DNA from 4 places in the Thioalkalivibrio sp. AKL7 genome. Region 2 is predicted to be linked to each of the others. Evidence: predicted binding sites of a transcription regulator. Region 2 holds the regulator's gene; each other region holds the start of a gene.
The links. The regulator FliA, encoded in region 2, starts transcription of late flagellar genes. The targets are predictions, from matches to a motif close to GCTAAAGTTNNNNNNNNNNCNGCCGATA.
Positions count from the first base shown of each region.

Region 1 (7,943 bases), on a different contig from region 2:
AACGCTGTTCGGCTACCCGCATTTCGTCAATGACGCCGGCGGCTCGGTCTGCGAACTGGACAGCCCCGGCGTGCTCGAGACACTGGCCGAGCACACCCTGATCCTGTACATCAAGGCAACGGACGAAGACGAGCGCCAGCTGATCGAGCGCGCCGAGCGCGACCCCAAGCCGCTGTACTACCGCGAGGCCTTCCTCGACCAGCAGCTGGCCGAATACATGCGTGACGAGGGGCTGGACTACGTCGCCCAGATCGATCCGGACGCCTTCGTGCGCTGGGTCTTCTCGCGCCTGTTCCGCGCGCGCCTGCCGCGCTACGAGGCGATCGCCGAGACCCACGGCTACACCATCAGCACCACCGAGCTGGCGCGCGTACGCAACGCGGCCGACTTCGATGACCTGGTCTGCATGGCCCTGGAACGGGAGGCACGCCTCTAATGCCACTTGTCGCCTATTCCGATCTGCCCACCTTTGCCCGTCTGAAGAGCGAGGGCGAGACCGTACTGCCCAGCGACTTCGCGCAGCAGCAGGAGATCCGTGCGCTGCACATCGGGCTGCTGAACATGATGCCGGACGCCGCCCTGTCGGCCACCGAACGTCAGTTCTTTCGCCTGATCGGCGAGAGCAACCAGATCGCGCAGTTCTATATCCACCCGTTCACCCTGCCGCAGCTCAAGCGCGGGCCGAAGGGGCGCGATCACATCAAGCAGTACTACGAGGACTTCGAGGACCTGAAGAAAGAGGGTCTCGACGCGCTGATCATCACCGGGGCCAACGTCACCCAGCCGGACCTGGCACTGGAACCCTTCTGGGAGCCGCTGGCCGAGGTGGTGGACTGGGCCTGGGAAAACGTGACCTCGACGCTTTGCTCCTGCCTCGCCACCCACGCCGTGCTGCAGGCACGCTACGGCGAACACCGCCGGCACATGGGCGAAAAGCTGTGGGGCGTGTTCCCGCACCGCGTGGTGGACCGCGGGCACCCGCTGGTCACCGGCGTGAACACCCGCTTCGACGTGCCGCACTCGCGCTACAACGATGTCTCGCGCGAACAGTTCGAACGCCACGGGCTTCGGGTGCTGGTGGAGAGCGACCAGTCCGGCATCCACCTGGGCGCGTCGCCGGACGGCTTTCGCATGGTCTTCTTCCAGGGCCACCCGGAGTACGACTCCATCAGCCTGCTCAAGGAATACAAGCGCGAGGTCGTGCGCTACATCCAGGGCGAACGCGACGCCTACCCGCCGTTGCCGGAGAACTACCTGATGCCGCAGGCCGCCGCGATCCTCGGCGAGCATCGCGAGCAGGTCGAGGCCGCGCTGGAGCACTGCACCGAGATCCCGGCGCTGCCCGAGGCGCTGCTGCTGGACCGCCTGGACAACACCTGGCACGACACCGCGCTGGCGGTGATCAACAACTGGCTGGGCAACGTTTATCAGCTGACCAACCTCGACCGCCGCAAACCGTTCCGCGACAGCGTCGATCCGAGCGACCCGTTGGCCGGGCGGCGTTAGTCAGCCGCCGTCATTGCGAGGAGCCGAAGGCGACGTGGCAACCTCCCGAAGTTGGCAGTGCGCCAGGTCCCGGTGGCTCCGGTGGGAGGTTGCCGTGTCACTGCGCTCCTCACAATGACGGGGGCAACGCAACGGAAGGACTCCATGGCCGAACATGACCCGGACAAGCTGCCGCGCCCGATCGTCTCCCTGTACGAGACCATCGCCGGGGACGAGGACGCCCGCGTCTGCAAGGACATTCCGGAAAACGCCTGCAGCGCCCAGCCGACTAACTTTTTCGTCCACCTGGTCTCCAACACCCTGAGCAAGATCGGCGACGAGCTGGCCTCGGCCCGCCTGGTCCTCGCCTGGCTATTGGGCGCCCTGGGGGCCCCGGCCGCTTTCGCCGGCTTCCTGGTCCCGATCCGCGAGTCCGGCTCGCTGCTGCCGCAGTTGTTCGTGGCCGCCGCCATCCGGCGGCGGGCCATCCGCAAGGGCTTCTGGATCCTCGGCAGCCTGCTCTCCGGGCTCGCGGTGGCCGGCATGGCCGTGGTCGCGCTGACCCTAGAGGGTGCAGCCGCCGGCTGGGCCATCCTCGGGCTACTGGTGGTCTTTGCGCTTTCGCGCGGGATCAACTCGGTCGCGGCCAAGGACGTGCTGGGCAAGACCATCGCCAAGCATCGCCGCGGCACGGTGATGGGCTACGCCGCGTCGCTGGCCGGGTTCTTCACCCTGGGGCTGGGCATCTACCTCACGCTCGCGAACCTGGAAGAGGCCGGCATAGGCGTGTTCGTGGCCCTGCTGGCCGCCTCGGCCGGGGCCTGGTGGGTCGCCGCCGCGACCTTCACCCGGCTGCGCGAGGATCCGGGTGCCACCGAGGGTGGCGGCAACGCCGTCACCGAGGCCATCAAGTCGATGCGCCTGCTGTGGACCGACCGCGCCTTCGGTCACTTCGTGCTGACCCGCGCGCTGCTGATGAGCACGGCCCTCGCACTGCCCTTCTACGTCCTGCTCGCGGAGGACGCGACCGCCGGTGATCTGGGCACCCTGGGCCTGCTGATCCTCGCCAGCGGCCTGGCCTCGGCCGTCAGCGCCCCGGTCTGGGGCCGGCTGTCCGACCGCTCCGCCCGCTGGGTCCTGATCCTCTCGGGACTCCTTGCAGCCGGCCTCGGCATCGCGGTCGCCCTGAGCGTCTGGCTCGCGCCCGTCGGCACCGACCATGCGCTGGTCCCCGGCGGCTGGGTCTATGCGACCCTGTTCTTCCTGCTCGGGGTCAGCCATGCCGGCGTGCGTCTGGGCCGCAAGACGTACCTGGTCGACATGGCAACCCAGGAAACGCGCGCCGCGTTCACCGCCGTCAGCAACACCGTCATCGGCGGCCTGCTACTGATCGGCGGCCTGTTCGGGCTGCTGGCCCAGCTGGCCGGCACCGAAGTCGCCATCTTCGTGCTCGCGCTGATGAGCCTGGCCGGCGCCGTGAGCGCCTGGCTCATGGGCGAAGCCTGACGCCCGCCTCGTCCCCGCCGACTCCGCCGGCTGGCCACGGCTCGTCGTCGGTGCTTACATGCCTTCGCCCAGCCGCCTGCCCTGTTGTGGCTGGTCCGGGTTCGTCCTCCGGTGTTTACGGTGCCTTCGTCCGGCCGCCTGCCACGCGCTCTCTCGCGAGCGCACCGCGAGGTACTTTCTTGCTTGCCCAAGAAAGTACCCAAAGAAGGGCACCCGGATTTCGCCCGGGAACCTCGCTCCGGACGCGCTGGGCCGGCGGCGCTGAACTCGCTACGCTGCGCTTCGCTCAGACATCCAGCGCCTTCTCCCAGCCCATCACGCCCTCCGCGAGGGGCTCCATACGGGAGGAGAAGGTCAAGACAGACGGTATCCGGACACCAGCAGCCAGCCCCTGTCCCGTAGGGTGCGGTTGAGCGCAGCGCAACGCACCGGTCCCCGCGCCGTGCGGACCCGTGATGCGATTCGCTGCGCTCATCACATCCTACGCCCCCCGGCGCCCGCTTCGCGGGCGCGGCACGCCATGGCCGCAGGCCGAGCGTGCCAAAGATGCCGGAAGACCCAGCCTCCATCCATGAGCAACATCGCCGGGACGGCCGTTGTTTGGACCTTCCCCCCGTTGTCGTCGCGCCGAGTGGAGAGGCTTTTCGCGGGATTCAAGGCGCTGGATGTCTGAGCGGAGCCGCAGGCGGCCGGACGAAGCCACCGTAAACACCGACGACGAACCAGGGCCAGCCTCTCCCGGGAGGCGGCAGAACGAATGCGATTCCTGCTCCGGGATGGCGAGCCTGTAAGGCGTCACGGTGCGCGCTACGGCACGCCAAGGTGATAGTCTTGGCGCCCGCAACAACACTTGCTCGCGACCGGAATTCGAATGGCACTGCTCACCCTGCGCAACATCCACCTGGCCTACGGCATGGCCTCCCTGCTTGATGGCGTCAACATGAGCCTGGAGCCCGGCGAACGCGTCGCGATCGCCGGGCGCAACGGCGAGGGCAAGTCCACCCTGCTCAAGGTCATCACCGGCGAGGCCCAGGCCGATTCCGGCGAACTGACCCGCCAGGATGGCCTGACCACCGCCTACCTGACCCAGGAACTACCGCCCGGGATCGAAGGCACGGTCTTTGACGTGGTCGCCGAGGGCCTCGGCGAGGCCGGCCGGTTGCTGGAACGTTTCCACCACCTGAGCCAGGCCGCGGCATCGGGTGACATGGACGCCCTGGACAAGATGGGTCCAGTGCAATCGAAACTCGACGCCATCGACGGCTGGAGTCTGCAGAACCGGGTGGAGACCACGATTTCGCACCTGAGCCTGGATCCCGAGGCGCAGTTCGCCGCGCTGTCGGGCGGGCTGAAGCGACGGGTGTGGCTGGCGCGCGAGCTGGTGCAACGCCCGCAATTGCTGCTGCTCGACGAACCCACCAACCACCTGGACGTGGCCGCGATCCGCTGGCTGGAACAGTTCCTGATCGAAAGCGGACTGACCGTGGTGTTCATCAGCCATGATCGCCAGTTCATGGAGAGCGTGGCCACGCGCATCCTCGAGCTGGACCGCGGGCATCTGTACGAGCACCCACCATCCATCGAGGCCTTCCGCGAGCGCCAGGCCGAAAGGCTGGAAACGGAGGCCACCCAGCGCGCGGAGTTCGACCGCAAGCTGGCCCAGGAGGAGGTCTGGGTGCGCCAGGGCATCAAGGCGCGACGCACCCGCAACGAAGGCCGCGTGCGGGCACTTCAGGCATTGCGTCGCAAGCGTGCCGAACGCCGTGAACGCGGCGGCCAGGTGAAGATGAAGCTGAGTCCGGAGCAACGCTCCGGACGCCTGGTGATCGAGGCGGAACACGCCGATTTCGGTTACGACACCCCCATCGTGCGCGACGTGAACCTGCTGCTGCAGCGCGGGGATGCCCTGGGCATCGTCGGACCCAACGGGGCCGGCAAGACCACCCTGCTGCGCGGGCTCCTGGGCCAGATGGAGCCGCTCGCAGGCAGCGTCAAGCTGGGCACCCAGCTGGAGATCGCCTACTTCGACCAGGCCCGTGCCCGCCTGGACGAGGCGACCACGGTTCAGGATGCGGTCGGCGAGGGCCGCGACCGGGTCATGGTCAACGGCGAGAGCCGCCACATCCTGTCCTATCTGGAAGACTTCCTGTTCCCGCCCGCGCGTGCCCGCCAGCCGGTATCGGCGCTGTCGGGGGGCGAGCGCAACCGCCTGCTGCTGGCCAAACTGTTCCTCCGCCCGGCCAATCTGCTGGTGCTGGATGAACCCACCAACGACCTGGACGTGGAGACGCTGGAGCTGCTGGAGCAGCTGCTGATCGAGTACACCGGCACCGTTATCGTGGTCAGTCACGACCGCTCTTTCCTCGACAACGTCGCGACCTCGACCCTGGTCCTGCCGGGCGATGGCGCGGTCGAGGAGTTCGTCGGCGGCTGGTCCGACCTGCCCGAACGGGTCACCCGGCGCCTGCTGGAGGGCGAGTCCGGAGCGACCGCGAAGGCCGAGCCCGCGGCCAAACCCGCGGCGCCCGCACCCGAGCCGGCACCGGCGGCCCCACGCAAACGGTCCTACAAGACCGCGCGCGAACTGGAGGCCCTGCCGGCACGGATCGAGGCCCTGGAACAGGAACAGCAAAGCCTGACCACGGCCATGACCGAACCGGATGCCCTGCGCGACGGTGACCGCATGCGCGAACTGCAGGCGCGGCTGGAAGCCGTCGAGTTAGAACTGGCCCACTGCTACGAGCGCTGGGAACAGCTGGAATCCGACTGAGCCCCGGCACGTCTACCCTGCGGCGACGCCCTGAATAACCGGCTCAACTCTGAGCGCGGCCGGCCGTAACAGGGGTTGAATAACCACCTTTCGAGTCCGCGGTCGTAATGGCCGCGGCCGGTTCGTGAAGCGCCGGACACAAGGCGCCCAGAAGGAGTCATCGCATGCTGGACAAACTCTCCATTCGGGGGCTGCTGATCGCCGGCTTTGGCCTGGTGGTTGCCATTTTGATCATCAACTCCCTGCTGGCCCTGCGCGCGATGAGTACGGGCAGCCAAGGGGTTGAGCAGCTCACCCAGGCCGACTACCCGGCGGTAGCCCGGGTCAATGACGTCGAGCAATTGCTGCAGGAGAGCGCTGCGTTTCTCGGGTTCTACCTGATGAGCGAGGAGCAGTCCCACCGCGACGCGTGGCAAAACGCGATGCGTGACCTCGATGGCGCAACCCGGGCCCTGAACGAGAACCCGGTGATCGCCGCCGACGAGGAGCTGTCCGCCAGCGCAACCGAGGTCCGCCGGCTGGTCAACCAGTTCGCCAGCTTCGAGGACCGACTGATCGAGGTTGCCGAAAACGCCGCCGAAAACATGCCGGCGCTGGGAATCGCCAATGCCCGGGCCAACCCTGCCAGCCGCGAGATGACCCAGCAGACCAACATGATGATCAGCGCCGAGATGGGCCTCCCGCGCTTCCAGCGGTCCTGGGATCGTCTCGACACCCTGCATGACCTGCGCATGTCGGTGGTGCAGGTCACCTCGAACCTGCGCGGCTTTATCGCCTTCCGTGACGATGCCTTCCGCGAGAATGTCCGACTGTTCGCGACTCGCACCAACGACATCACTGCACAGCTGATGGACCAGTTCGACGATCTGGACTTCGAACAGCAGATCGCGCTGGAGGACTTTCAGGGGGCGCTGGACACCCAGAACACGGCGCTGGATGACCTGATTGAGATCCACGGCAGCGAACAGGCGCTGCAAGACGCCTACCTGATCCGTACCGAGATCGGGCCCGGTCTGATCGAGGCGCGTGACCACCTGCAGGGGCTCAGCGAGCGGATTACCAATCGCGCCGAGCGCAGCGCCGCCGCCCTGACCGCCGACATGCGCGCGACCCAGACCACCCAGGGCGTGCTGGCCCTGATTGGCGTGATCCTGGGCTTGGCCGGCGCGGTGTTCATCATCCTGGTGGTCCGGCGCGCCCTGGCCCACTCGACCGCGGCACTCGAGGAGATCGCGGACGGCGATGGCGACCTGAGCCGTCGCCTGGACGAGAACGGCCTGATCGAAACCGCACAGCTGGGCCGGGCCTTCAACCGCTTCACCGACAAGATCGCCCAGGCCATCGGCAATGCCCGCGGCGGTACCGAGACGCTGAATCGCGCCACCGAGAACCTGAACCAGGAGGCCTACCAGGCCCGCGAGGCCGTCTCGCGCCAGCGCGACGAGACCGACCGCGTCGCCACCGCGATCAACGAACTGCAAAGCAGCGCCGAGGAGATCGCCCGCAACACCGATGCGACCTCCCAGGCGGGCCAGGAGGCCGGGAATGCAGTGAACAACGGCTCCGAGGTGATGAGCAAGAACATCGAGTCCATGGCCTCGCTGCTCGGGACGGTCGAACAGGCGGCCGACACCGTGGCCAAGCTGGGCGAGGACTCGAAGCAGATCGGGACCATCCTCGAGGTGATCCGCGGCGTGGCCGAACAGACCAACCTGCTGGCCCTGAACGCGGCCATCGAGGCCGCCCGCGCCGGTGAACACGGCCGCGGCTTCGCGGTGGTGGCCGACGAGGTACGCAAGCTGGCGACCCGTACGCAGGAATCCACCGACGAGATCGAGACCATGATCGCGCGCCTGCAGTCCGCCACCACCAGCGCGGTGAAGGCCATGCAGCACGGCCAGGAAGAGGCCGAGGCCACCATGGAGCACACCTCCGAGGTGAACGGTGCCCTGCAACAGATCCGCCAGTCGGTGACCACGATCGTGGAGATGACCGAGCAGATCGCGGTCGCCTCGCGCGAACAGAGCACGGTAGTCGAGGACATCAACCGCAACATCGTGCAGATCTCCGACGAGGCGGATCAGTCGGCCAATACCGCCGACCGCGTCAGCGCCGCCTCCGACGAGCTCAAGCAGGTAGAGAAGGAGATCCAGCAGGCACTGGCCCAGTTCCGGCTCTGACC
Region 1 covers NZ_KB906948.1:84,605-92,547, reverse strand. The annotation lists gene G315_RS0103290 (hypothetical protein) at 1-436, shown strand, start outside; gene G315_RS0103285 (homoserine O-succinyltransferase) at 436-1,506, shown strand; gene G315_RS0103280 (MFS transporter) at 1,651-2,991, shown strand; partial or broken gene G315_RS14705 (hypothetical protein) at 3,278-3,560, opposite strand; gene G315_RS0103270 (ATP-binding cassette domain-containing protein) at 3,863-5,761, shown strand; gene G315_RS0103265 (methyl-accepting chemotaxis protein) at 5,926-7,941, shown strand.
Region 1: the regulator FliA is predicted to act here: its motif matches at 5,803-5,830, upstream of G315_RS0103265 (methyl-accepting chemotaxis protein).

Region 2 (7,943 bases):
CGCTATCATCCGTGTCGAGGCCCCGCGCGTGGCCCGCGCCATCTATTTCACCACCGATCTGAACCAGGAAGTGCCCAACGGTCTGTTCGTGGCCGTGGCGCGCATCCTGGCGTACGTCTACCAGCTCAAGCGGGCCGATGCCGACGCGCAGATGCCGGATGACCTTCCAGTGCCCGAGGACTATCTCGATCCCGACAAGCAACGCGGCCCGCGGAGGGATCGCTAATGGCCTTCTTTGACCGTCTGGGTAACGTGGGCAAGTGGGGGCTGGGGGCGCCGATCCTGCTGATCGCGATGCTCTCGATGATGGTGCTGCCGCTGCCGCCGCTGGCGCTGGACGTGCTGTTCACCTTCAATATCGCGCTGTCGCTGGTGGTGATCATGGTTGCGGTGTACACCCCGCGGCCGCTGGAATTCGCGGTCTTCCCGACCGTGTTGCTGGTCGCCACGCTGCTGCGCCTGGCGCTGAACATCGCCTCCACCCGCGTGATCCTGCTGGAAGGCCACACCGGCACGGATGCCGCCGGCAAGGTGATCCAGGCCTTCGGCGACTTCGTGGTCGGCGGCAACTACACCGTGGGGCTGGTGGTGTTCGCGATCCTGATCATCATCAACTTCGTGGTGGTGACCAAGGGGGCCGGGCGTGTGTCCGAGGTCAGCGCCCGCTTTACCCTGGACTCCATGCCCGGCAAGCAGATGGCGATCGACGCCGACCTGAACGCCGGCATCCTGACTCAGGAAGAGGCGCGCAAGCGCCGCGAGGAGATTGCCAGCGAGGCGGACTTCTACGGCTCCATGGACGGTGCCTCCAAGTTCGTCCGCGGCGATGCCATCGCGGGGATCCTGATCCTGTTCGTAAACATCATCGGCGGGCTCACCATCGGTGCGGTGCAGCACGGCATGTCGATTGGCGATGCCGCGACCAACTACGTATTGCTGACCATCGGCGACGGCATCGTCGCCCAGATCCCGTCGCTGGTGCTGTCCTCCGCCACCGCGATCATCGTGACCCGCGTGACCAGCAGCCAGGACATGGGCCAGCAGGTGTACGGGCAGATGTTCTCCAACCCGCGGGTCCTGTACGTCGCGGGTGGCGTGATCGGCGCGCTGGGCGTCGTGCCGGGCATGCCGAACGCCGTGTTCCTGGGGCTGGCGGCGCTGATCTTTGGCTGGGCCTATCTGCTCAAGCGCCGGAGCCGCGAGGCCGAGGTGGAAGTGGAGCGCATCCCGCAGGAAGACGAGGGCGGGGCGCGTTCGGAGGATCGCGACCTGACCTGGGAAGATGTCCCGCCGGTGGATCTGGTCTCCCTTGAAGTCGGCTACCGCCTGATCCCGCTGGTGGACCGTACCCAGGACGGCCAGTTGATGGGACGGATCAAGGGCGTGCGCCGCAAGCTGTCGCAGGAGCTCGGCTTCCTGCTGCAGCCGGTGCACATCCGCGACAACCTGGAGCTCAGTCCGAACGCCTATCGGATCAGCCTGCTGGGGGTCACTGTGGCCGAGGCCGAGGTATTCCCCGACCGCGAACTGGCGATCAATCCAGGCGAGGTCTTCGGCACCGTGCCGGGCACCCCGACCAAGGACCCGACCTTCAACCTGGATGCCCTGTGGATCGACCCGTCGGATCGCGACCAGGCCCAGGGCGCCGGCTATACCGTAGTCGACTGTTCCACGGTGATTGCGACGCATTTGTCGCAGGTGTTCCGCGAGAACGCCCACCGCATGATCGGGCACGAGGAGGCACAGCATCTGCTGGATCAGCTGGCGCGGCATTCGCCGAAGCTGGTAGAGAACCTCGTGCCCAAGACGCTGTCGCTTTCGATCGTGCTGAAGGTGTTGCAGAACCTGCTGGCCGAGCAGGTCTCGATCCGCGACCTGCGCACGATCGCCGAAACCCTGGCAGACGACGGGGTGAAGAGTCAGGATCCCGGCACTTTGACCGCTGCGGTGCGCGTCGCGCTGTCGCGCTCCATCGTCCAGGACCTTGTGGGACCGGAGGATGAGCTGCCACTGATTGCCCTGGACCCATCGCTGGAACAGCTCTTGCATAAGTCCCTGCAGGGCAGCTCGGGTGGCACGGTTGGACTGGAGCCCGGGCTGGCGGAACGGTTGCAGCGTTCGGTTGCGGACGCGGCGCGCCGCCAGGAGACAGCCGGTCAAGCGGCGATCCTGGTGGTGGCACCGGAGATCCGTTCCTGGATTGCCGGCTGGTTGCGCGGCGCGGTTCGCAGCCTGACCGTCCTGGCGTTTACCGAGATCCCCGACAACCGGCGGATTCGGGTAGTGGCCACGGTCGGTCAGGAAGAAACAGCGAAGCAGTCCGCATGAGACATAGGGGTTCCGCCGCGCGAGCGGCGCAGGAGATCAAAGCATGAATGTCAGACGATATCGGGCCCGGGACATGCGCGACGCCATGCGTCAGGTGCGCGAACAACAGGGAGAGGATGCCGTGATCCTCTCCAGTCGCCGGGTGGATGGTTGGTTGGAGGTGGTCGCCGCCCTGGAGGATGGCGAGTCCTCGGAGCCGGTGCGCGAGCCGGAGGCTGCAAAACCGGCCCGCGAGGCGCGTACCGCCGACCGCGCCCCGAATTCGGCGGCGCCTTCCTGGCCGGCCGATCCCGAGCTCACCGCGATGCGCCAGGAGTTGCGTGACCTGCGCAGCCTGATGACGCGTCAGTATGCGGAGAGTGACGAGGCTCGCTGGGCGGCCCGTCATCCGCTGGCGGCAGAATGCAAGGTCCGCCTGATCGACCGCGGCTTTAGTGAATCGCTGGCGCGCAGCCTGGCGGGCAGCATCCTCGATGACAGCTCCCCCGAGCAGGCTTGGGAGCGTCTCCGCGCGCGGCTTTCGGGCGCGATTGCCACGCATCGCCCGGCGATCCTGGACGAAGGTGGGCTGCTGGCGATGGTGGGTCCGACCGGTGTCGGCAAGACCACCACGCTGGCACGGATCGCGTTGCGCCAGATCCGTCGGATGGGACCGGATTCGGTTACGCTGGTGACCCTCGATAGCCAGCGCATCGGTGCAACACGGCAGTTGCAAGCCTTCGCCCAGATGGCGGGGATCTCGGTGCGCGTGCTGCAGAATGCGCGCGAACTGCGCGATCTGGCGCGGCGCGTGGACGATGGCCACCTGATCCTGGTGGATACCGCTGGGCAGGCGCCGCGCGCGGTGGAGGAGGAGTCGCTGTTCGCGCATCTGCCGCCGGATATCCGCGCCGAGAGCTGGTTGGTCGTGTCGGCCACGACCCAGGGCAGTACGTTGCGGCGGGTGCTGGAGGCGTTTCGCAAGGCGGATCCCTCGGCGCTGGTGCTGACCAAGCTGGACGAGGCAGAACAGCTGGGCGAGGTCCTGTCGGTCCTGCTGGATCAGCACCTGGGACTTGGGTTCGTGAGCGATGGCCAGCGCATTGCCGAGGATTTTCACCGGGTTGATACGGGGTATCTGACCCGTCTGGCGCTGGACGACGACGCGGAGGGCGCGCGGGCGGGTGGCAATGCCCGTGAGACCTGGGCTGCCGAACGGCTTGCCGAAATGGAACCGCCGGGGCGCTCGCGCTCGCCTCTGCGCCCGGCGCAGGGGGCCGAGCCGGCAACACTGGAACTGATTCAGCCGGTTGGAAAGGGGCGTTATGCCACGCACTAACAAGCCGTTGAAGGTCATTGCGGTCGCCTCGGGTAAGGGCGGGGTCGGGAAGACCAACGTGTCGGTCAATCTGGCGGTCGGCCTGGCCCGGTTGGGCCGCGAGGTGATGCTGTTCGATGCGGATCTGGGTCTGGCCAACGTGGACCTGTTGCTCGGGATGCGCCCGGAGCGCAGCCTGCATGATCTGGTGACCGGCGCGGTGGACAGCCTGGACGATGTCCTGGTCCAGGGGCCGGACGGGGTGAAGGTGGTCCCGTCGGCCTCCGGTATCGCGGCGATGGCGAACCTCACGCCGGCCGAGCACGCAGGGCTGATCCATGCCTTCAGCGCCTACCGCAGGCCGCTGGATGTCCTGATCGTGGACACCGCCGCAGGCCTGCAGGAGTCGGTGACTTCGTTCTGCCGGGCGGTACAGGAGACCCTGGTGGTGGTCTGCGACGAGCCGGCTTCGATTACCGATGCCTATGCCTTGATCAAGGTGCTGCACCGTGACCACGGCCTGCGGCGTTTCCGCATGGTCACGAACATGGTCAGCGGGCGCGAGGGGGCGGAGCGGCTGATGCAGAAACTCAATACCGTCTGCGGCAAGTACCTGCCGGAGGTGGTCCTGGACTTGGCCGGCTATATCCCCATGGACGAACATCTGCGCAAGGCCGTGCAGAAAAGGGCGCCGGTGGTTCAGCAGTATCCCGGCAGTCCGGCCGGCAAGGCGTTTGCCGACCTGGCACACACGGTGGATCGCTGGCCAGTCGGTGGGGGTGACCACGGGGGCGTCGGGTTCTTCGTGGAACGAATGCTGCAGAGCGCATGATGACGACGCGTAATCGCCTTTCCGGCTACCAGGCGACGTCCACCGCGACCGGTGGACACGAGAAGTTGATTGCCGATCACGTTGAACTGGTGCATCGCATCGCGCACCACCTGATGGCCCGTCTGCCGGCGTCGGTCCAGGTCGATGATCTGATCCAGGCCGGCATGATCGGTCTGCTGGAGGCGGCGCGGCAGTTCGAGGGCGGGCAGGGGGCGACCTTTGCCACCTACGCCGGGATCCGCATCCGCGGTGCGATGATCGACGAGTTGCGTCGCAGTGACTGGACGCCACGTTCGGTGCATCGCAACAGCCGGCGTATGGCCGCCGCGATCCAGAGTGTCGAGGCCCGCGAGGGGCGTGCGGCGCGTGGGAGCGAGGTGGCGGCCGAGCTGGACGTGCCTATCGATGACTATTACGACATGCTCAAGGACCACGCCGGGGCCCATCTGTTTGCACTGGACGATCTCGGCGGCGGGGATGACGGGGCCGATCGTGTGATCGAGGGGCAGGAAGTCTCGCCGTCGCGTAGCCTTGAGGCTGGCGAGTTTCGCGAGGAGTTGGCCGAGGCCCTTGGGGATCTGCCTGAACGCGAACGCCTGGTGCTTTCGCTGTATTACACCGAAGAACTGAATCTGCGCGAGATCGGGGCTGTTCTGGGCGTGACCGAGTCGCGCGTGAGCCAGATTCGCAGCCAGGCGGTCATTCGGCTGCGCGCGCGCATGGGGTCGTGGCTCGAAGACGGCGCGGCTTTGCAGTTATTCTAAAACTCACCTTACGAATCCCGGAGTGACGTGTGGACAAGGGAATGAAAATTCTCATCGTGGACGATTTTTCCACGATGCGGCGCATTATCAAGAACCTCTTGCGAGATCTTGGCTTCAATAATACGCAGGAAGCCGACGACGGCAGCACCGCGCTGCCGATGCTGCAAAATGGTGACTTCGACTTCCTGATTACCGACTGGAACATGCCCAACATGCCGGGCATCGACCTGCTGAAGGCCGTCCGCGCGGATGCCAACCTGAAGTCGATGCCGGTGCTGATGGTGACGGCCGAGGCCAAGCGCGACCAGATCGTGGAGGCCGCGGAGGCGGGTGTGAACGGTTATGTGGTCAAGCCGTTTACCGCTGAAACGCTGAAGGAAAAGATCGACAAGATCTTCGAACGTATTGAAGCACAGGGCTAAGGATCGCCCGGTGGTGAATACGGACGACGTCCGTCTCGCTTGCGCGGGTGGGCGTGACCCGGCTCCTTCGGCGCCGTACCAGCAAGAGGCTCCTCATGACTGAACAGGAACACCCCCCACGCGACGGTCAGCTCGAGCTGGCCCGACAACTGGTGCAGACGCTCGAGGCGGGCGACGACGCGGCGGCGCGCGCACTGGTGCAGGATCTTGCGCGTCCTTACGACCGCGAGCTCTTCGACGAACTGGGCAAGCTGACGCGCGACCTTCACGAGGCCTTGCAAAGCTTCCGTGGGGACTCGCGTCTGGTAGAGCTGACCCAGGCGGAGATCCCGGATGCGAAGGAACGCCTGAACTACGTGGTCACCATGACCGAGCAGGCCGCGCACGCCACGATGGGCGCCATCGAGTCGAGCCTGCCGATCGCCGAGTCGTTCAGCCAGCAGGCGGCCGACTTGACCGCCAAATGGACGCGGTTTCGCAACCGGCAGCTCTCGGTGGACGAGTTCCGCGATTTCGCGCGTGAGCTGGACAGCTTCTTCGGGCAGGCGGGCGAGGACGCCGAGGAGTTGCGGCGGCTGCTCTCCGAGGTGCTGATGGCACAAAGTTATCAGGACATTACCGGCCAGGTGATTCGCCGGGTGATCCAGTTGGTGACTGACCTCGAAGAGAACCTCGTTACCCTGATTCGGCTCTCCAGCGGGCGCATGGAGCAGGTCGAAGCGGCCGAAGCGTCGCTGGAACGTGGCGAAGAAGACCGCGAGGCGGACCGCAAGGGCCACGGCCCCAGTGTGCCCAAGACTCAAGATTCCAGCGCAGATGTCGTTCAAGGACAGGACGAGGTGGACGATCTGCTATCAAGCCTGGGCTTCTAGCAGTGCCCCCCATACGACTGGCGCCACGGGACCGGAGAGACTGAATGGCCATCGACCCCAATGACGAAATCCTTCAGGACTTCCTGATCGAGGCCGGGGAACTGCTGGAGGGGCTCAACGAGCAACTCATCGACCTGGAACAGAATCCGGACGATCGGGATCTGTTGAATGCGGTCTTTCGAAGCTTCCACACCATCAAGGGGGGCGCCGGGTTCTTGAGCCTGGATCCGCTGGTGACGGTGTGTCATCACGCCGAGGACGTCTTCAATCTGCTGCGCAACGGCGAGCGTCGGGCCGATAGCCATCTGATGGACACCATGCTCCGCGTGCTGGACTCCCTGAACGTCATGTTCGGGGATCTGCGCTCCGGAGTGGACCCGACCCCCGCCGATGCCGCGGTGGTCGAGGACCTGCGGCGCATGGCAAAAAACGAAGACGTCGCCGGAGATACCGCCGCGGCGCCGCCCGCGCCTGAACCGGAGCCCTTCCCCGAGCCACAGGCCTCGGCCCCCGGCGACGCCATGGTGGGCGGCGGGGAGGAGATCACGGACGACGAGTTCGAGGCCCTGCTGGATACGTTGCATGGTGACGGTGCCCCGGCACCCGTGGACGCGGCCGTGTCGGGCGGCGCCGGGGCCAGCGAAGACTCGGGCGGCGATCTGATCAGCGACGACGAGTTCGAGAATCTGTTGGACGAGTTGCAGGCCAAGGGCGGAGGTCCGGCATCGCCCGAACCGGCTGCGGACGCCCCTGCGGATCCACTGCCGACCGAGCCTGCGGCAGCGGCGCCCGAGCCGGAAAAAGCGGTAACGCCGGAGCCGGCGGCCGCCGGTGGGCAGGGCGGTGGTGGTGCCCGCGCCGGCGGGGCCGAGGCTGGGGGGCGCCCGGCTCCACAGGGCGAGACCTCCGTGCGCGTGGATACCGAGCGGCTGGACGAGATCATGAACCTGGTGGGCGAGCTGGTTCTGGTGCGAAACCGCTTGAGCATGCTGCGTTCGCAGCATGTTGACGACGAACTGGGCAAGGCGATCAGTTCGCTGGCACTGGTGACCTCCGACCTGCAGACCTCGGTGATGAAGACCCGCATGCAGCCGGTGAAGAAGGTCTTCAATCGCTTCCCTCGAGTGATCCGCGATCTGTCGCGGAATCTGGGCAAGGAGATCGAACTGGAGATCTTCGGCGAGGAAACCGACCTCGACAAGAATCTGGTCGAGGCCCTGTCCGATCCGCTGGTGCATCTGGTGCGGAATGCTGTGGACCATGGCATCGAGACGCCCGATGTGCGCGAAGCGGCGGGCAAGCCGCGCAAGGGTACGGTCGTGCTCGGCGCGGCCCAGGAGGGTGATCACATCGCACTGCTGATCAAGGACGACGGCGGTGGCATGGACCCGCAGGCCCTGCGGCGCAAGGTGGTGGAGAAGGGGCTGA
Region 2 covers NZ_KB906947.1:270,622-278,564, forward strand. The annotation lists gene flhB (flagellar biosynthesis protein FlhB) at 1-226, shown strand, start outside; gene flhA (flagellar biosynthesis protein FlhA) at 226-2,328, shown strand; gene flhF (flagellar biosynthesis protein FlhF) at 2,402-3,646, shown strand; gene G315_RS0101155 (MinD/ParA family protein) at 3,633-4,457, shown strand; gene G315_RS0101160 (RNA polymerase sigma factor FliA) at 4,454-5,221, shown strand; gene cheY (chemotaxis response regulator CheY) at 5,263-5,643, shown strand; gene G315_RS0101170 (protein phosphatase CheZ) at 5,739-6,515, shown strand; gene G315_RS0101175 (chemotaxis protein CheA) at 6,560-7,943, shown strand, end outside.

Region 3 (7,943 bases), 360 kb from region 2:
CAACGTCGCCCGCGCCATTGCCTTCGAAAACGGCGAACGCCTCTTTCCCGCTCAGTAAGGGCCTTTATTCACCACGAAGGCCACCAAGGCACGAAGACGGGCAAAAGGCCTGAACCACAGAGGTCACAGAGGTCACAGAGCACGGCAAGGACAGTGTCGAAAGATCACGACCGGAGTGTCGTCTGACGTCGTACGGCCATCATCCGACCTTTTCCTCCCCAGCCCTTCCCCCAGTGCTCTGCGTCCTCCGTGGTCCAATCGCCCTCCTGATTAGGAACGAACGTCAGCCAGTGGCGGGGCCCATTTGGGGACGTGCATGGCCCGCCCCGGGCCACTTTGATCCAGGCCTTCCTGGGAGTGTCACCCTCCCGGGGCGCTTACCCCTGCCCTGTCATCCCGGGCGGAGCTCACCCTGATTGTGATCCCAGTCGTAGTGCCCCCTCCCCGTCATCCCGGCCGTAGCGCAGCGCAGAGCCGGGATCTCCACACGCCGTTCTAGCCCCAACGTACGGGTCACTCATACCATGGAGGTCCCGGATAACCGCTGCGCGGTTTCCGGGATGACGATGTAGGAGGCGCCCGGAGACCCGGGCCCGCACGGGCCTTGAGCCTGGCTGACGCTCGTTGCTAATCAGGATCGCCCTTGACCTGGCTTCTTCGTCTGCCCTTTTCCCCACACGCATAAAAAAGCCCGCGCTCCCCGAACAGGGAGGCGGGCTCGACACCATCCGGTCGAGTATCAGACCTTGAACTGACCCACACGCTCCTGCTGCTGGGAGGCGAGCTTGGACAGCTCCTCCGAGGCATTGCGGATCTGCTCGGAGCCCGCCGCGGTCTGGTCAAGCACCTCGGTGATGTTGGCCACGTTGCGGTTGATCTCCTCGGCCACGGTGGACTGCTCCTCGGCGGCGCTGGCGATCTGCGTGTTCATGTCGCTGATGCGGGTCACCGACTGGGTAATCGCGTTCAGTGATTCGCCGGCGAGGTTCACCTGCTCGACACTCTCGTGGGCCTTGGAACGCCCATCTTCCATCGCCTGCACCGCCTCGCGCGTACCGCTCTGGACCCGCTCGATCATCTGCTGGATCTCGTGCGTCGAGTCCTGCGTCCGGCTGGCCAGGGTGCGCACCTCGTCGGCCACCACGGCGAAGCCGCGGCCCTGCTCGCCAGCGCGGGCCGCCTCGATCGCGGCATTCAGCGCCAGCAGGTTGGTCTGATCGGCGATGTCCCCGATGACCTCCAGGACCTTGTTGATCTGCTCGGCATCCTGCGACAGGCGGGTGACCACCTCGGCCGCATTGTCGACCTGCCTGGACAGGCCGTTGATCGCGGTGACCGTCTTCTGCACCACCTGCTGACCGGCCACGGCGTCCTGGTCCGTGGCCTGGGCGGCCGCCGCCGCATCCGCGGCATTGCGGGCGACTTCCTGCACGGTGGCGGTCATCTCGTTCATCGCGGTAGCGACCTGGTCGGTCTCCGCCTTCTGGCGGCGCACCTGCTCGTTGGTCTCCTCGCTGGTCGCGGACAGCTCGTTGGACGCGGCAGCGACCTGATCGGAACCCGCCGCCACTTGCTGGATCAACACGCGAATCTTCTCGACAAAGCGGTTGAACACCACCGCCAGATCGCCCAGCTCGTTCCGGCCGGACACCTCCAGCTGGCGCGTCAGGTCACCCTCGCCACTGGCGATGTCGTCCAGACGCTCCACCGTCTGGCACAGCGGGCGCACGATGCTGCGGGTCAGGAACCAGGCCAGCAGCACGCCCAGAACCACCGCAATCACGCCGACCATGACCACCGTGCCGGTGGCGTTGCGGGTCATGGTCACGTAGGCGCTGCGGTCCACCATCAGTTCCAGCACACCCACCGCATCGCCGGAGAAATCGCGCACCGGCCGGGCGATCACCGCCATCGGCTCGCCCTGGTAGGTCACGTTGCGCACCAGGCGCTCGCCCTGGAGCACTTCGCGCATCTCGGCCGCATTGAAAGTCGCTTCGCCTTCGATGGTCCCGCCAAAGCGGTTGAACCGACCCTCATCGCGCAGGTAGAGCGCGACCGGTGCACCCAGCTCCTCGGTGAACTGCTCGAAGAAGGGGTCGCCGAAGGACAGCCCGAACTCCACCGAACCCACGTGCTCTCCGTTGTGAGCGATGGGGACCACGCCGCGGATACCCAGGCCGGCCACGCCCTCTTCCAGGCCCGAGATCGGGGCGCGGCGGTCGTTGGTGTCGACGACCGTCTGGCGAAAACCGGACAGGTCATCGCCATAACGATCCGGGCGATGCACGCGCAGGAAGGAGGTCGCCGGCGGCGTGTGGAACTGATACTGGCGCACGCCGTAATCGGCGCTCAGGGACTCGAAGCTCGGCACCGTCAGTGCGGCCAACCGATCGCGATCCCCATTAGCCATGGCCTCCTGCACATCCGGGATGCGGGCCACGGTCTCCGCCATCGCGGTCGCGCGCGCCGACTCCTGGTCCAGCCGATCCAGCAACTGGCCAGCCAAGTCGTTCAGCTCCCGCTGCTCCGCCCTGTCCGCCATCGTACCCAGGGCATTCATCACCACGACCAGGGTCAGCACCACGGCGAGGACCACCACGCCGATGATGCCCACCATGAGCCGTACGCCAATTCGAATATTGTTGAACATGTCTGTGCGTCCTTCGGTCTGCCGGTCAGCGCCAGCTCGCAAAATAATGGGCCGTTCGTCCTCCCTAGCGGCGGCGAATCCTAGAACTTGAGCATGGAAGGCTTTTCATCCCCACAAGAACGTCGGGGACACGGCAATCACAGAACGAATCCGCGCAGCGGCTACAACAGCAGGGCCTCGGCGAAGACGTAGACGGCCAGGCTGATCAGCACCAGCGCCACCACGGAAAGCAGTGCCCCGCCCCGCACCATGTCCAGCACCTGCAGGCGGTTGCTGGCGAACACGATGGCATTCGGCGGGGTCGCCACTGGCAGCATGAAGGCCACGGAAGCGGCAAAGGCGACGGGTAGTGCCAGCATCAGTACCGGCACGTCCATGCTCAGCGCAAACGCGGTGACCAGGGGTAGCAGCGTCGCGGCCGTGGCCGTATTGCTGGTTACGTGGCTCAGCGTCATGGTCAGCAACACCACCCCGGCCATGATCAGGATCAGCGGCCAGGTCTGCGCGATCACCAGGGCATCGGCCGCCAGCTCCGCCAGACCACTGGACTCGATGGCCGCCCCCAGGCTCAGGCCGCCTCCGACCAGCAGCAGCACGCCCCAGGGCAGCTCGCGGGTGTTATCCCAGGCCAACAACCTGCGCTGTTCCATGGAACCCGAGGGGATCAGGAACAACAAGCCGGCGCCCAGGATCGCAATGCCGGCATCGGTCAGCGAGATGGGCAACCAGCCCTCCAGCAGCGGCCGTGTCAGCCAGGCGAGCGCGACCAGCACGAACACCGCCGCCACCCGCTTCTCTGCGGTCGACCAGCGCCCGACCGTGGCGCGCTGCTCGTCCAGCAGGGCGCGCAGGCCGGTCAGTTCGACCCGGTGCACCGGGAACACCCAGCGCGTCAGCAGCCACCACGCGAGGGCCAGGAGGATCGCCGCCAGCGGCAGGCCCAAGGTCATCCACTCCAGAAACCCGATCTCCATCCCGTGGCGATCCCCGAGATAGGCCGCGGTCAGGGCGTTCGGCGGCGAGCCGATAATGGTCGCCATGCCCCCGATGTTTGCGGCAAAGGCGATCCCCAGCAACAACGCCAGGGCCGGGCGCCGCGACTCCGCACTCGCCCCCGGCCCCTGTGGCGATGCACGACGTTCAATCAGGCCCAGCACCGACAGGGCGATCGGCAGCATCAGCGCCGCGGTCGCGGTATTGCTGACCCACATGGACAACCCGGCCGTGGCCAGCATGAAGGCCCCGACCAGGGCGTGCAGACGATTCCCGGAACGGGCCACGATCGCCAGCGCCATGCGCCGGTGCAAATCCCAGCGCTGCACCGCCAAGGCGATCGCAAAGCCGCCCATGAACAGGAAGATGATCGGGTTCGCGTAGGGCGCGGTCGCGTTCTCCATCGAGGTGATGTCGAGGACCGGGAGGATCGCGATCGGCAGCAGCGCCGTGACCGGCAGCGGCAACGCCTCGCTGATCCACCAGGTCGCCATGAACAGCGTCAGCCCCAGCACCCACCAAGCGGCCGGATCGAACCCCGTCGGCGCCGGCACCAGCAGGAACAGCACAAAGATCGCCGGGCCCAGCATCAGGCCGATCCGGGCGCGCCAGTCCACCGTCGAGCGCTTCGCCACCGCCGCTTCGCCTTCCTGCCCCGTCTCGTCGGTATCCGCCATGCGCCTCGTCTTGTGGGAAATCCGCCGGGATGAAAACCAACCGGCATCATCGGGAATTGCATCGCCCGGGCAACGTGACTATCGTTGTCCTGTTAAGCAGCGCTCCCGGTTCGGGTGCGCCGCCGCCTCAGTTTCTCACGACACCGTACAAGGAGTCTTTCATGGCCTACGAACTGCCCGATCTGCCCTACGCCAAGAACGCGCTGGAACCGCACATCTCCGCCGAGACGCTGGAATACCATCACGACAAGCACCACGCGACCTACGTGACCAAGCTGAACGGCCTGTTGCCGGGTTCCGAGTTCGAAAATGCCTCGCTGGAAGACATCATCCGGAAGGCCCCGGCCGGTGGCATCTTCAACAACGGCGCCCAGGTCTGGAACCACACCTTCTACTTCAACTGCATGGCCCCGAACGCCGGCGGCGAGCCCTCCGGCAAGCTGGCCGATGCCATCAACAGCGCCTTCGGTTCGTTCGACGCCTTCAAGGAGAAGTTCAACGAATCCGCGGTCGGCAACTTCGGCTCCGGCTGGACCTGGCTGGTGCAGAATGATGACGGCTCGGTGGAGATCGTGAACACCTCCAACGCCGCCAATCCGCTGCGCGACGGCAAGACCCCGCTGCTGACCTGCGATGTCTGGGAACACGCCTACTACATCGACTACCGCAACGCGCGCCCGAAGTACCTCGAGAACTTCTGGGCCGTGGTCAACTGGGACTTTGCTGCCCAGCAGATGAAGTAAACCCCAAAGGGTTTATATACTAGGCGCCTTTGGCCGCATGATGCGGCTGCGCCTTTCATCGAGCCGGCGGTCCTCCGCCGGCTCTTTGGTTTCGGAGAACCCAATGAACGACGCCCTGCAGAACACCTACAAGCGCCTGCCCGTCGCCTTTGAACGCGGCGAAGGCGCCTGGCTGTGGGACACCGACGGCAAGCGCTATCTGGATGCCCTGTCCGGCATTGCCGTGTGCGGTCTCGGACATGCCCACCCCAAGGTGGCCCAGGCCATCTGCGACCAGGCCGGCACGCTGGTGCATACCTCCAACCTGTACCGCATCCCGCTGCAGGAACAGCTGGCCCGGCGTCTATGCAAGCTGGCCGGCATGGACCGCGCGTTCTTCTGCAACTCCGGAGCCGAGGCCAACGAAGCGGCGATCAAGCTCGCCCGCCTGCACGGCCGCGCCAGGGGCATCGCCGAGCCCAAGATCGTGGTGATGGAGGGCAGCTTCCACGGCCGCACCCTGGCCACGCTGTCCGCCACCGGAAACCCCAAGGTGCGGGCCGGGTTCGAACCGCTGGTCTCGGGCTTCGTGCATGTCCCGCATGGCGACTTCGATGCGGTAGAGGCCCTGGCCGAAGACCCCGACGTGGTCGCCATCCTGGTCGAGCCGGTCACCGGCGAAGGCGGGATCCATGTCCCGCCCCCTGGCTACCTGCGGCGCCTGCGCGAGCTGGCCGACCGCAAGGACTGGCTGCTGATGCTGGACGAGATCCAGGCGGGCATCGGACGCACCGGATACTGGTTCGCCTTCCAGCACGAGGGCATCACGCCGGACGTGGTCAGCCTGGCCAAGGGTCTCGGCAACGGCATCCCCATTGGCGCCAATCTGGTCGCCGGTGCGGCGCGCGAGCTGTTCAGTCCCGGCATGCATGGCACCACCTTCGGCGGCAACCCGCTGGTGTGCCGGGCGGCGCTGGCCGTGCTCGACGTGATGCAGGACGAGGCCCTGTGCGAACAGGCCGCGCGCCAGGGCGAATTCCTTCTGGGTCGCCTGCGCGACCGCCTGAGCGACCACCCGGGCGTGGTCGCCGTGCGCGGCCGCGGCCTGATGATCGGCGTCGAGCTGGACCGCCCGGCGGGCGAGCTGGTGATGGCCGCCCTGGAACGCGGCCTGATCCTGAACGTGACGGCGGACCGCGTGATCCGCCTGCTGCCGCCGCTCATCATCGACGATGAGCAGGTGGAACAGATCGCCGCCACCGTAGCCGACCTGGTGGATGCCTTCCTGTCATCCTCTGTCCCCAAGGAGGTCTCTGCATGAACCCTCGCCATTACCTCTCGTTCCTCGATCTCTCCGGGGATGAAACCCGTGCCCTGCTGCAACGGGCGATCGAGCTCAAGCAGCAGCTGAAGTCGGGCGGACACCACGACGACCTGCTGCGCGGCAAGACCCTGGGCATGATCTTCGAGAAGTCCTCCACCCGCACCCGGGTGTCGTTCGAGGTGGGCATGCAGCAGCTGGGCGGCAACGCCCTGTTCCTGTCCCCGCGCGACACCCAGCTGGGCCGCGGCGAGCCGATCGAAGACACCGCCCGCGTACTCTCGCGCATGGTCGACTGCGTGATGATCCGCACCTACGAGCACGAGAAGATCGAACTGTTCGCCAAGCACTCCTCGGTCCCGGTGATCAACGGCCTGACCGATCTGGAGCACCCGGCGCAGCTGCTCGCCGACCTGCAGACCTACGTCGAGCACCGCGGCGACATCCGCGGCAAGCGCGTGGCCTGGATCGGCGACGGCAACAACATGTGCCACAGCTACATGTACGCCGCCCGCCAGCTGGATTTCCAGCTGGTCGCCGCCTGTCCGGAAGGCTACGACCCGGAGCCCAGCGTGGTCGAGACCACGCAGGAACACTTCGAGCTGACGCGCGACGCCCGTGCCGCGGCCGAGGGTGCGGATCTGGTCGTCACCGATGTCTGGGCGAGCATGGGCCAGGAGCAGGAAAAGAGCGCGCGGCGCCGGGCCTTCTCCGGCTTCTTCGTCGATGCCGACCTGATGCGGCTCGCCAACGACGACGCCCTGTTCATGCACTGCCTGCCGGCCCACCGCGAGGAAGAGGTCTCCACGGATGTCCTGGAAGGCCCGCAAAGCGTCGTCTGGGACGAGGCCGAAAACCGCCTGCACGCCCAGAAGGCCCTGCTCGAATTCCTGATCACCCTTAACGCCAGCTAGCATTCTTCGCGCCCCCTTTTATCCACTACGAAGCACACGAAGGGCACAGAGGAGATGGAGCAGATCCAGGGTAGAAAAATCGCCTGATTAGCGACGCGAGTCAGCCAGTCACGGGGATCATCCGGGGACGTAAATGGCCCGTCGCAGGTCGCTTGAATCCGGGCGTTTTGGGAATGTCACCCTCCCCGGCCCCTGCACTGTCATCCCGGCCGGAGCGAAGCGAGGAGCCGGGATCTCCCCCGTCGGGACAACCCCAGCCGCCGAGATCCCGGATAACCACTACGCGGTTTCCGGGATGACGCGCACCGCTGCCCTCCCGTAGTCGTAGGATGGGATGAGCGCAGCGAATCCCATCAAGGAACTGGCACGACGCAGGAAACGATGCGTCTCGTGCAGCCCAAGTGAGCTGGTCTAATTTCCGTGGACACCTCGTTAGGTGGGACGATACCCCCTGGACGAGGAGAACAACCATGGCACGTAAGCGCCGAAGTTTTTCAAGCGAATACAAGGAGCGCGTGGCCCGGATGGTGGTCGATGACGGTCTGGAGGTCTCGGTCGTATGCCGGGATCAGGATCTAGGCGAGACGGCCGTTCGCCGCTGGGTCGATCAACTCAAGGCGGAGCGCACGGGGCAGCCGGGCGAGGGTCGGCCGCTGACGGCGGAAC
Region 3 covers NZ_KB906947.1:630,681-638,623, forward strand. The annotation lists gene G315_RS0102860 (amidohydrolase family protein) at 1-58, shown strand, start outside; gene G315_RS0102865 (methyl-accepting chemotaxis protein) at 740-2,650, opposite strand; gene G315_RS0102870 (DASS family sodium-coupled anion symporter) at 2,812-4,320, opposite strand; gene G315_RS0102875 (superoxide dismutase) at 4,482-5,063, shown strand; gene G315_RS0102880 (acetylornithine transaminase) at 5,167-6,363, shown strand; gene argF (ornithine carbamoyltransferase) at 6,360-7,277, shown strand; gene G315_RS13995 (transposase) at 7,748-7,943, shown strand, end outside.
Region 3: the regulator FliA is predicted to act here: its motif matches at 2,716-2,743, upstream of G315_RS0102865 (methyl-accepting chemotaxis protein).

Region 4 (7,943 bases), 240 kb from region 2:
GACGCAGGCTCTTGGTCAGCAGACGCAGCTCGTCGAGCTGGACCGTCAATTCCCCGGTCTTGGTCTTGAACAGCGTGCCCTGGCCACCCACGATATCGCCCAGGTCCCACTGCTTGAACGCCGGGTACACGCCCTCCGGCAGGCTGTCGCGCTGCGCGAACAACTGGATGTCGCCCGACTGATCGCGCAGGCGGATGAAGCTTGCCTTGCCCATCACGCGCTTGCCGACCATGCGCCCGGCGACCGTCACGCGAATCCCCTGGGCCTCCAGCGCCTCGCCCTCGGTCTCGTCGTGCGCGGTGTGCAGCGCACCCGCCAGCGCATCGCGACGGAAATCGTTGGGGAACGCCGGACCGGCCGCGCGCAGCTCGTTCAGCTTGCTGCGGCGCTGCGCGACCAGCTTGTTCTCGTCAGTGGTTTCGGTCATCAGAAATCCATGCAATAGATAGACTTACAAGCCACTCTTGAGACTGGCTTCAATAAAGGGGTCGAGGTCGCCGTCGAGCACGCCCTGGGTGTTGCCGACCTCCACGCCGGTGCGCAGATCCTTGATCCGCGACTGATCCAGCACGTAGGAGCGGATCTGGCTGCCCCAGCCGATGTCGGACTTGGTGTCCTCCACCGCCTGCTTCTCGGCATTGCGCTCCTGCAACTCGCGCTCGTACAGCTTGGCGCGCAGCTGGTTCATCGCCATCTCGCGGTTCTTGTGCTGCGAACGCCCGGCCTGACACGCCGCCACCACTCCGGTCGGGACGTGGGTAATGCGCACCGCCGAGTCGGTGGTGTTCACGTGCTGACCACCGGCGCCGGAGGAGCGATAGGTGTCCACCCGCAGATCCGCCGGATTGATCTCGATCTCGAAGTTCTCGTCGATCTCCGGGGAGGCGAACACCGACGCGAACGAGGTATGCCGGCGGTTGCCGGAATCGAACGGCGACTTGCGCACCAGCCGATGCACGCCGGTCTCGGTGCGCAGCCAGCCGAAGGCGTACTCGCCCTGGATGTGCACGGTCGCACTCTTGATCCCGGCGGTCTCGCCCTCGGAGAGTTCGGTGACCTCCGCCTTGAAGCCCTTGTGCTCGGCCCAGCGCAGGTACATGCGCAGCAGGATATTGGCCCAGTCCTGGGCCTCGGTGCCCCCGGAACCGGCCTGGATATCGAGATAGGCGTTGGCCTCGTCCATATCGCCGGAGAACATGCGGCGAAACTCCAGGCCCTCGATACGCGCGGTCAACGCCTCTACATCGGCCGCGACCGACGCCGCCGTCTCCTCGTCGCCATCCGCCTCGGCCATCTCCAGCAGGTCCCGGCTTTCATCCAGCTGGGTGCCGATCTCGCGGATGTTGACCACCACGCCCTCAAGCTGGGCCCGCTCCTTGTTCAGCGCCTGGGCCTGCTCCGGGTCGTTCCAGATATCCGGGTTCTGCTCCAGCTCGCGCTGGACTTCCTCTAGCCGTTCTTCCTTGGCAGGGTAGTCAAAGATACCCCCTAAGGCCTTCCAGGCGGCCTTTCAGGTCATCGATCAGGGAATACAGCGCGTTCAGTTCCATGGCAGTTTCCGTCGGGTGCCGTGGCGCACACGGCAGGTTCGATCACGTGGCGAGAAAAGCCGCGCAGTATAACACCCGACAGCGGCTTCAGGGCCGGCGGGGACGGCGCCAGAACGCCAGCGCGTCGCGGCGTTCCAGCACCAGGGCGCCGGCGCCTGACCCGGCCGTGGATTGCGGATCAACAAATTCCAGCGCGCCCAGGCCGCCACGGAGCAGAGCCCGCAGCTTCGGCGCCACCACGTCGTCGGCAACCGACTCCAGAAGCTCGAGCCGGCGCTCGAGCGACGGCGCCGCCTCCAGTGCCTCGACGACGACCACGGTATCGCCGGATTCCGCCAGGTCGGCCGCCGGGTCGGCTGCCCAGTCGATGCCGGCGCCCCGCGCCAGCCAGTGCGCGACCACACCGCCGCCGCACACACGGCCCACACTCGTTGGTCCACCGGGATGCCCGGGCGACCAGGGCCAGAGGCCATGCACGGCTCCACGCCCCTCCCGCTCGCGCGCCAGATTCACCGGGTGCTGGAACCAGGCCATCTGCAAGGCGTTGGCCAGTACCTGCAGGCGCCGAGCTACATCGCCCTGCATCGACGGCGCCACCATGGCGCGCCCCATGCCGATCGACGGTGGCGGGCCCGACGCATCGCCCTCGGCGTCCATCCGCAACTCCCACAAGCCGTCTTCACTCAGGGCCAAGGTCGCCCCGGCCGCCTCCAGTTCCGGTTGTGCAGCCGACCACAAGGCCTCGCGCTCGGCCTCCGACACCGGCTCCACCGGATAGGCCACCAGGTCCTTCATCCCCGCAGTCAGCTGCACCGGTTGGACCAGCCAGGTTCGCCAGCCGGAAGCGGCTGGCCGGTATCCCAGCCGCTCGGCCAACGCGGCCTCCCATCCTGGTGCTTCCGTGCCGGTGACCCCGCTCCGCGCCCGTCCCAGCCAGCGCGCCAGACGTCGCACAGAGAGCGGAGGCGCACCGGCCACCGCGCCCTCGGGCGCTGCCCACAGGCCGGGCAGCAGGTGAATCACCCGCGGGCTTGCACCCGGTCGTGTCATCGATCGGACCCGTAGCGTCCCTTCGGCACGTCGCGCTCCTTCGCCGGATCGTCCTCGATCCCCGGCGTGATGCGACCTTCGTCGTCATACGGGAGCCGGACATGCCCGTAGCGAAGCACCAGCACTGCGCCCGCCAGAATCAGGACCCCGGCAGTCACCGCGATCAGCTCCCATACGTCCATGTCCTTCATGTCGATGATCACGTAGCGCGCCAGCGCGACGATCGCGATGTAGATCGGCAGGCGCACCGGGAGACGCCCGGAACGCAGGTAGATCCCGACCATCGCCAGCACCTCAAGAAAGATGAACAGCAACAGCAGGTCGGCCAACCCCACCCACATCGCCGAGACCATGGTGGCGATCTCCTGCAGGATCGCGATCACGGTGGCGATGGCGATCACCACCAGCACGGCCACTTCGACATGATGCAGGGCACGGCGCCCGGCGCGTTCGACGTTCATGCATTCACCACAATTGCCCCAATAAGTCCGGCCATCCTACCACCCGCCCCGGGCACGAACGCTCAATTCTCCCATTGGTCTATACCAATAGGCACAACGATCTGAAGCACCCGCCATGACTCGATCCGTCGACATCAAGAAGCTGCCCGCCATACGCCGCATCCAGTGGTCCGCCGCATGCGGACTCGGCGCGGGACTCGTCCTGCTGTTGCTCGCGCTGCCGGCCGCCGCGGAGGACTACCCCGCCGATTCCGCGATCGCGTGGCAGGACTGGGACAGCCAGCTTTTCGAGGAGTCCGAGGCACGCGAGCGGCCCATCTTCTTTTATTTTCACGGCCAGTGGTGCACCTGGTGCCGCGACTTCCAGGACGAGTCCCTGGAGAACCCCGACGTGGTGGACACCGTCGACCAGCACTACATCCCGGTGCTGGTCGATCTCGACGAACGTGCGGATCTATTCCGGCGCTACGGTGGCCGCGGACTGCCCTTCGTGGTCATCGTGAACTCTGATGACGAGATGCTGACCCGCTTTACCGGTCACGTGAATGCCCGCGACCTGCAGAACATCCTGGTGGCCCAGCGGGACATGTTCTCGGTCACCGGCCGCGAGATCACGCCGGACGATGCCGCGATCGACGATCTTGAAGCCTTCATGGAGATGCTCGACGAGGTCTACGATGCCCGCGCCGACCGCCTGAGCGGCAGCGCCACCTTCGGCACCCTCAGCAAGCGCCCGCAGCCCTGGACCTATCGCTTCCTGCTCACCGCCGAAGGGTGGCGGGATCGCATGCCCGGGCTACTCGACCAGATCGCGGAGGACCTCTACGACGAGGTCGAAGGCGGCTTCTTCTTCTTTCACGATCCGGACCAGCGCGACCCCGTCCTGGCACTGGAGACCTCCAAGCGCCTAGACCAGAACGCGGCGTTCCTGTGGCTGTTCTCCGAGGCCCATGACACCACCGGCGGCGAGCGTTACGCCGAGATCGCCCGCGGCATCCGCGACTACCTGCAAGACCACCTGTGGGACAGCCGCCAGCTGCGCTTCGGCAACAGCCAGTACGCCGACCGCGACTACTACCAGCTGGACCCGGAGACGCGCACGCAAACCGACCCGCCGCAGGTCGACCGCAACACCTACGCCGACACCTCGGGCCAGGCGATCGCCGCCCTCGCCAACATGGCGCGGGTGCTGGAAGACAGGGACACACTGGAGTGGGCACACGAGGCCCTTCGGGCGCTGGATCGCTACCTGCAGACCGAACAGGGCTACCTGCACGGCATCACCGCGGCGGGTCGCCCGGCGATGGAGGGCTACCTGCCCTCGCAGATCTGGCCGGAGATCGCCCGCCAGGAGCTGGCGCGCGCCACGGAGGCACTGGACGGCGAGCGACCGGAGATGCCCGCCCCGCTCCCGGCACTGGACCGGCTGGAACCGTTCTTCAACGAGGAGCTGGGCGCCCACGCCGAGCGGATCGGCACCGATCTGGAACCCTGGTCGGAGACCCGCACCCAGGCGGCGCTGGCCTGGTGGCTCTACCGCCTGCCGGACGCCGCCATCGAGGAATCCCACATCGATCGCAACATGGTGCGCGAACGCCTGCGCATCGAGCCCGGTGCCGACCCCGACGACGTCGCTCTGGGCTTCGACGCCCTGCGCCGGGGCTTCTAAAGCCCCGAAGCAAACCCTCGCGGTCGCTTATCCGGCGTCACACCACCCCCGGTTTCCCAGGATGGCGAGCCGAACCTGCGATGGGCCTGGCTCGGCCGTTACGCCTGTTGACGGAAGCCCGCGACCTCGCCCTGTAGCTTCTGTGCCAGGGCCTCCAGGGCCTCCACCGCCTGCTGCATCTCGTTCGCCCCGTCGGCATTGCGCACGGCGATGTCGTTGATGTGGTGGATGTTGCGGTTGATCTCTTCCGCCACCTGGCTTTGCTCCTCGGTCGCGCTGGCCACCTGGCGGGTCATGTCGTCGATGGCGGTCACCGAGTCGTGGATGTACTCCAGGGTCTCGCCGGCCTCGCCCGCCTTCGCCACGGAGGTCTCCGCATGCTGCTGGCTGACCTCCATCGCCTGCACCGCACGGGTGGCCCCGCCCTGCAGGCGCTGAATGATCTCGCGGATCTCCCCGGTCGAGTCGTTCGTGCGCTGTGCCAGGTGGCGCACTTCGTCCGCCACCACCGCGAAGCCCCGCCCGGCCTCGCCGGCCCGCGCCGCCTCGATGGCCGCGTTCAGCGCCAGCAGGTTGGTCTTCTCGGCGATCTCCTCGATGACCTGCAGGATCGTGCCGATGTTGTCGCTGTCACCTTTCAGCTCCACGATCACGTTGTTCGCCTGACGAATCTCGCCGGCCAGGGTGTTGATCGCCGCCTGGGTCGCCTGCACCACGGTGCGCCCGCCTTCCGCCGCACGCGTCGCCTGCCCCGCGCTCTCGGCCGTACTCTGCGTGTTGTTGGCGACCTCCTGCACCGTGGCAGACATCTGGTTCATCGCCGTGACCACCTGCTCTACATCACCGCGCTGTTCGTGAGTGGCACGCGTCATTTCATTGCTGCGCCCATCCAGCTGCCGCGCCGAGGCGGCAATCCCGTCCGCCGCGTCCGCAACCTGGCGAATGAGCCCCGAAAGCCGGTCCATCACCGTGTTGAAGGCCGCGCCGGTGCGCCCGATCTCGTCGTCGGTCGTCACCTCCACCCGGTGCCCGAGATCCGCGCGGCCCTCGCCGATCGCCTCCAGCCCCTCGGCCAGGCGCTCCATGGGGCGCGTCAGCACATTGGCGTAGAACCAGCCAATACCCAGCGCCACCACGAACGCGACGATCCACAGCACCCACAGCAGCCACCACAACTGGGTCACCAGCGCCGCGTCCACACCCGCAGCGAGATCGCCCTTCATGGTGTGGAAGGTCACCCCGCCCATGATGGACAACGGCACGGTGCTCACCACGATCACCAGGATAATCAGCTTCAGTCGCAGCCCACCCAACGGTCCAATCTTCATCGACGCCCTCCTTTCCGTCCCTTAACGACCAGCCGATCCCGGTCTTGAGCCCGACACAGTATCCATCCGCCCCGCCCCTATCGTCTTGACCCGGGTCAACCCCAGGTCCCACGACAAGCCGAAAAACCGTTTCACCACGAAACGAATGAAGGCACGAAGAAGATCAACGGCGATTGCGCCAGAAAGGACACGGAGTTCACGGAGAGGATGGAAAGGCTGTCAACTTGAAGCAGGGGGCTCGCTTGGTTTCAGCGGTGGGGCCAGCGGCGATGGCTAACGGACGTTCCAGACAGAATTCGTCCTTTCTCTGGGTCCTCCGTGTCCTCTGTGTTAATACGCCTTTGGCCTTGACCTTCTTCGTGCCTTCGTGCGCTTCGTGGTGAATAAAGCCCTTGAGCGGGCGCTCGCCTCACCCCCGATACCCAGACACAAAAAACCCGCGGGCCCGAGACTCGGGACCGCGGGTTCGCGGTACTGCGTTAGCGGATCCGCTTACCGGCTGCGGGCCGCGCGGTTGCCGCTGGCGGACGGGCGACCGTTGCCGCCGCGACCCCCACCGGGCTTGCCACCGCGACCGTTGCGCGGGGCGCCACTGCGGGCACCTCCGCCCGGCTTGCCACCCGGACCACCACGGCGATTGCCGTTGCCGTCATTGGCAGCCGGTTTCGGCGTGGCGAAGCCCTCGGTTTCGATACGGTCGATCGGGCGCTTGATCAGGCGTTCGATGCCCTTCAGCAGCTTGATCTCCTCGCCATCCACTAGCGACAGCGCGGCGCCGTCGGAGCCGGCACGCCCGGTGCGACCGATGCGATGCACGTAGTCTTCCGGCACGTTCGGCAGCTCGAAATTGACCACCTGCGGCAGCTGGTCGATGTCCAGCCCGCGCGCGGCGATATCCGTGGCTACCAGGACCGGCACCTGGCCGGACTTGAACTGCTTCAGCGCCTTGGTGCGCGCCGCCTGGCTCTTGTTGCCGTGGATCGCCTCGGAGCGCACGCCATCCTTCGACAGCTTCTCGGCCAGGCGATTGGCGCCATGCTTGGTGCGGGTAAACACCAGCACCTGTTCCCATTTGTTGGTGCGGATCAGGTGGCTCAGCAGCTCGCGCTTCTGGCTGGTCTCGACCAGGTGCACGCTTTGCTTCACGCCCTCGGCGGTCGTGTTGCGCGGCGCGATGTCGATCTCCGCCGGGTTGTTCAGCAGGCCGTTGGCCAGCTTGCGGATCTCGTCGGAGAACGTCGCCGAGAACATCAGGTTCTGGCGGTTCTTCGGCATCATCGCAATCAGCTTCTTGATATCACGGATGAAGCCCATGTCGAGCATGCGATCGGCCTCGTCGAGGACCAGAATCTCCACACCGGACAGGTCGATGGTCTTCTGATTGGCGTGATCCAGCAGACGCCCCGGCGTCGCCACCACGATGTCCATGCGATCACGCAGGGCCTTGATCTGCGGGTTCATGTTGACACCGCCGAAGATCGTCATCGAGCGCATCTTCAGATTGCGCCCGTAGGTCTTCACGGATTCGTGAACCTGCGCAGCCAGCTCGCGGGTCGGGGTCAGCACCAGGCAACGCGGGCGGCCATTGCCGGCCTGCGGCGCATCCGAGGTGGAAAGGCGCTGCAGAATCGGCAGGGTGAAGCCCGCGGTCTTGCCGGTGCCGGTCTGGGCGGCGGCCAGCAGGTCGCCTCCCTTCAGGACTTCCGGGATGGCCTGGGCCTGGATCGGGGTCGGGTGCTGGTACCCGGAGGTTTCCAGCGCACGCAAAAGGGTATCGGCCAACCCGAGGTCGGCAAAGGTCGTATCAGTCATGGAATGCTCCAACGCCACCCGCCACTCGTTCAACACAGAGCACCCATCGGGGGAAACGAAATCAGGGGGATCA
Region 4 covers NZ_KB906947.1:34,871-42,813, reverse strand. The annotation lists gene lysS (lysine--tRNA ligase) at 1-427, opposite strand, end outside; one part of gene prfB (peptide chain release factor 2) at 452-1,477, opposite strand; one part of gene prfB (peptide chain release factor 2) at 1,479-1,550, opposite strand; gene G315_RS0100170 (hypothetical protein) at 1,638-2,426, opposite strand; gene G315_RS0100165 (phosphate-starvation-inducible protein PsiE) at 2,597-3,061, opposite strand; gene G315_RS0100160 (DUF255 domain-containing protein) at 3,177-4,730, shown strand; gene G315_RS0100155 (methyl-accepting chemotaxis protein) at 4,829-6,058, opposite strand; gene G315_RS0100150 (DEAD/DEAH box helicase) at 6,551-7,870, opposite strand.
Region 4: the regulator FliA is predicted to act here: its motif matches at 6,081-6,108, upstream of G315_RS0100155 (methyl-accepting chemotaxis protein).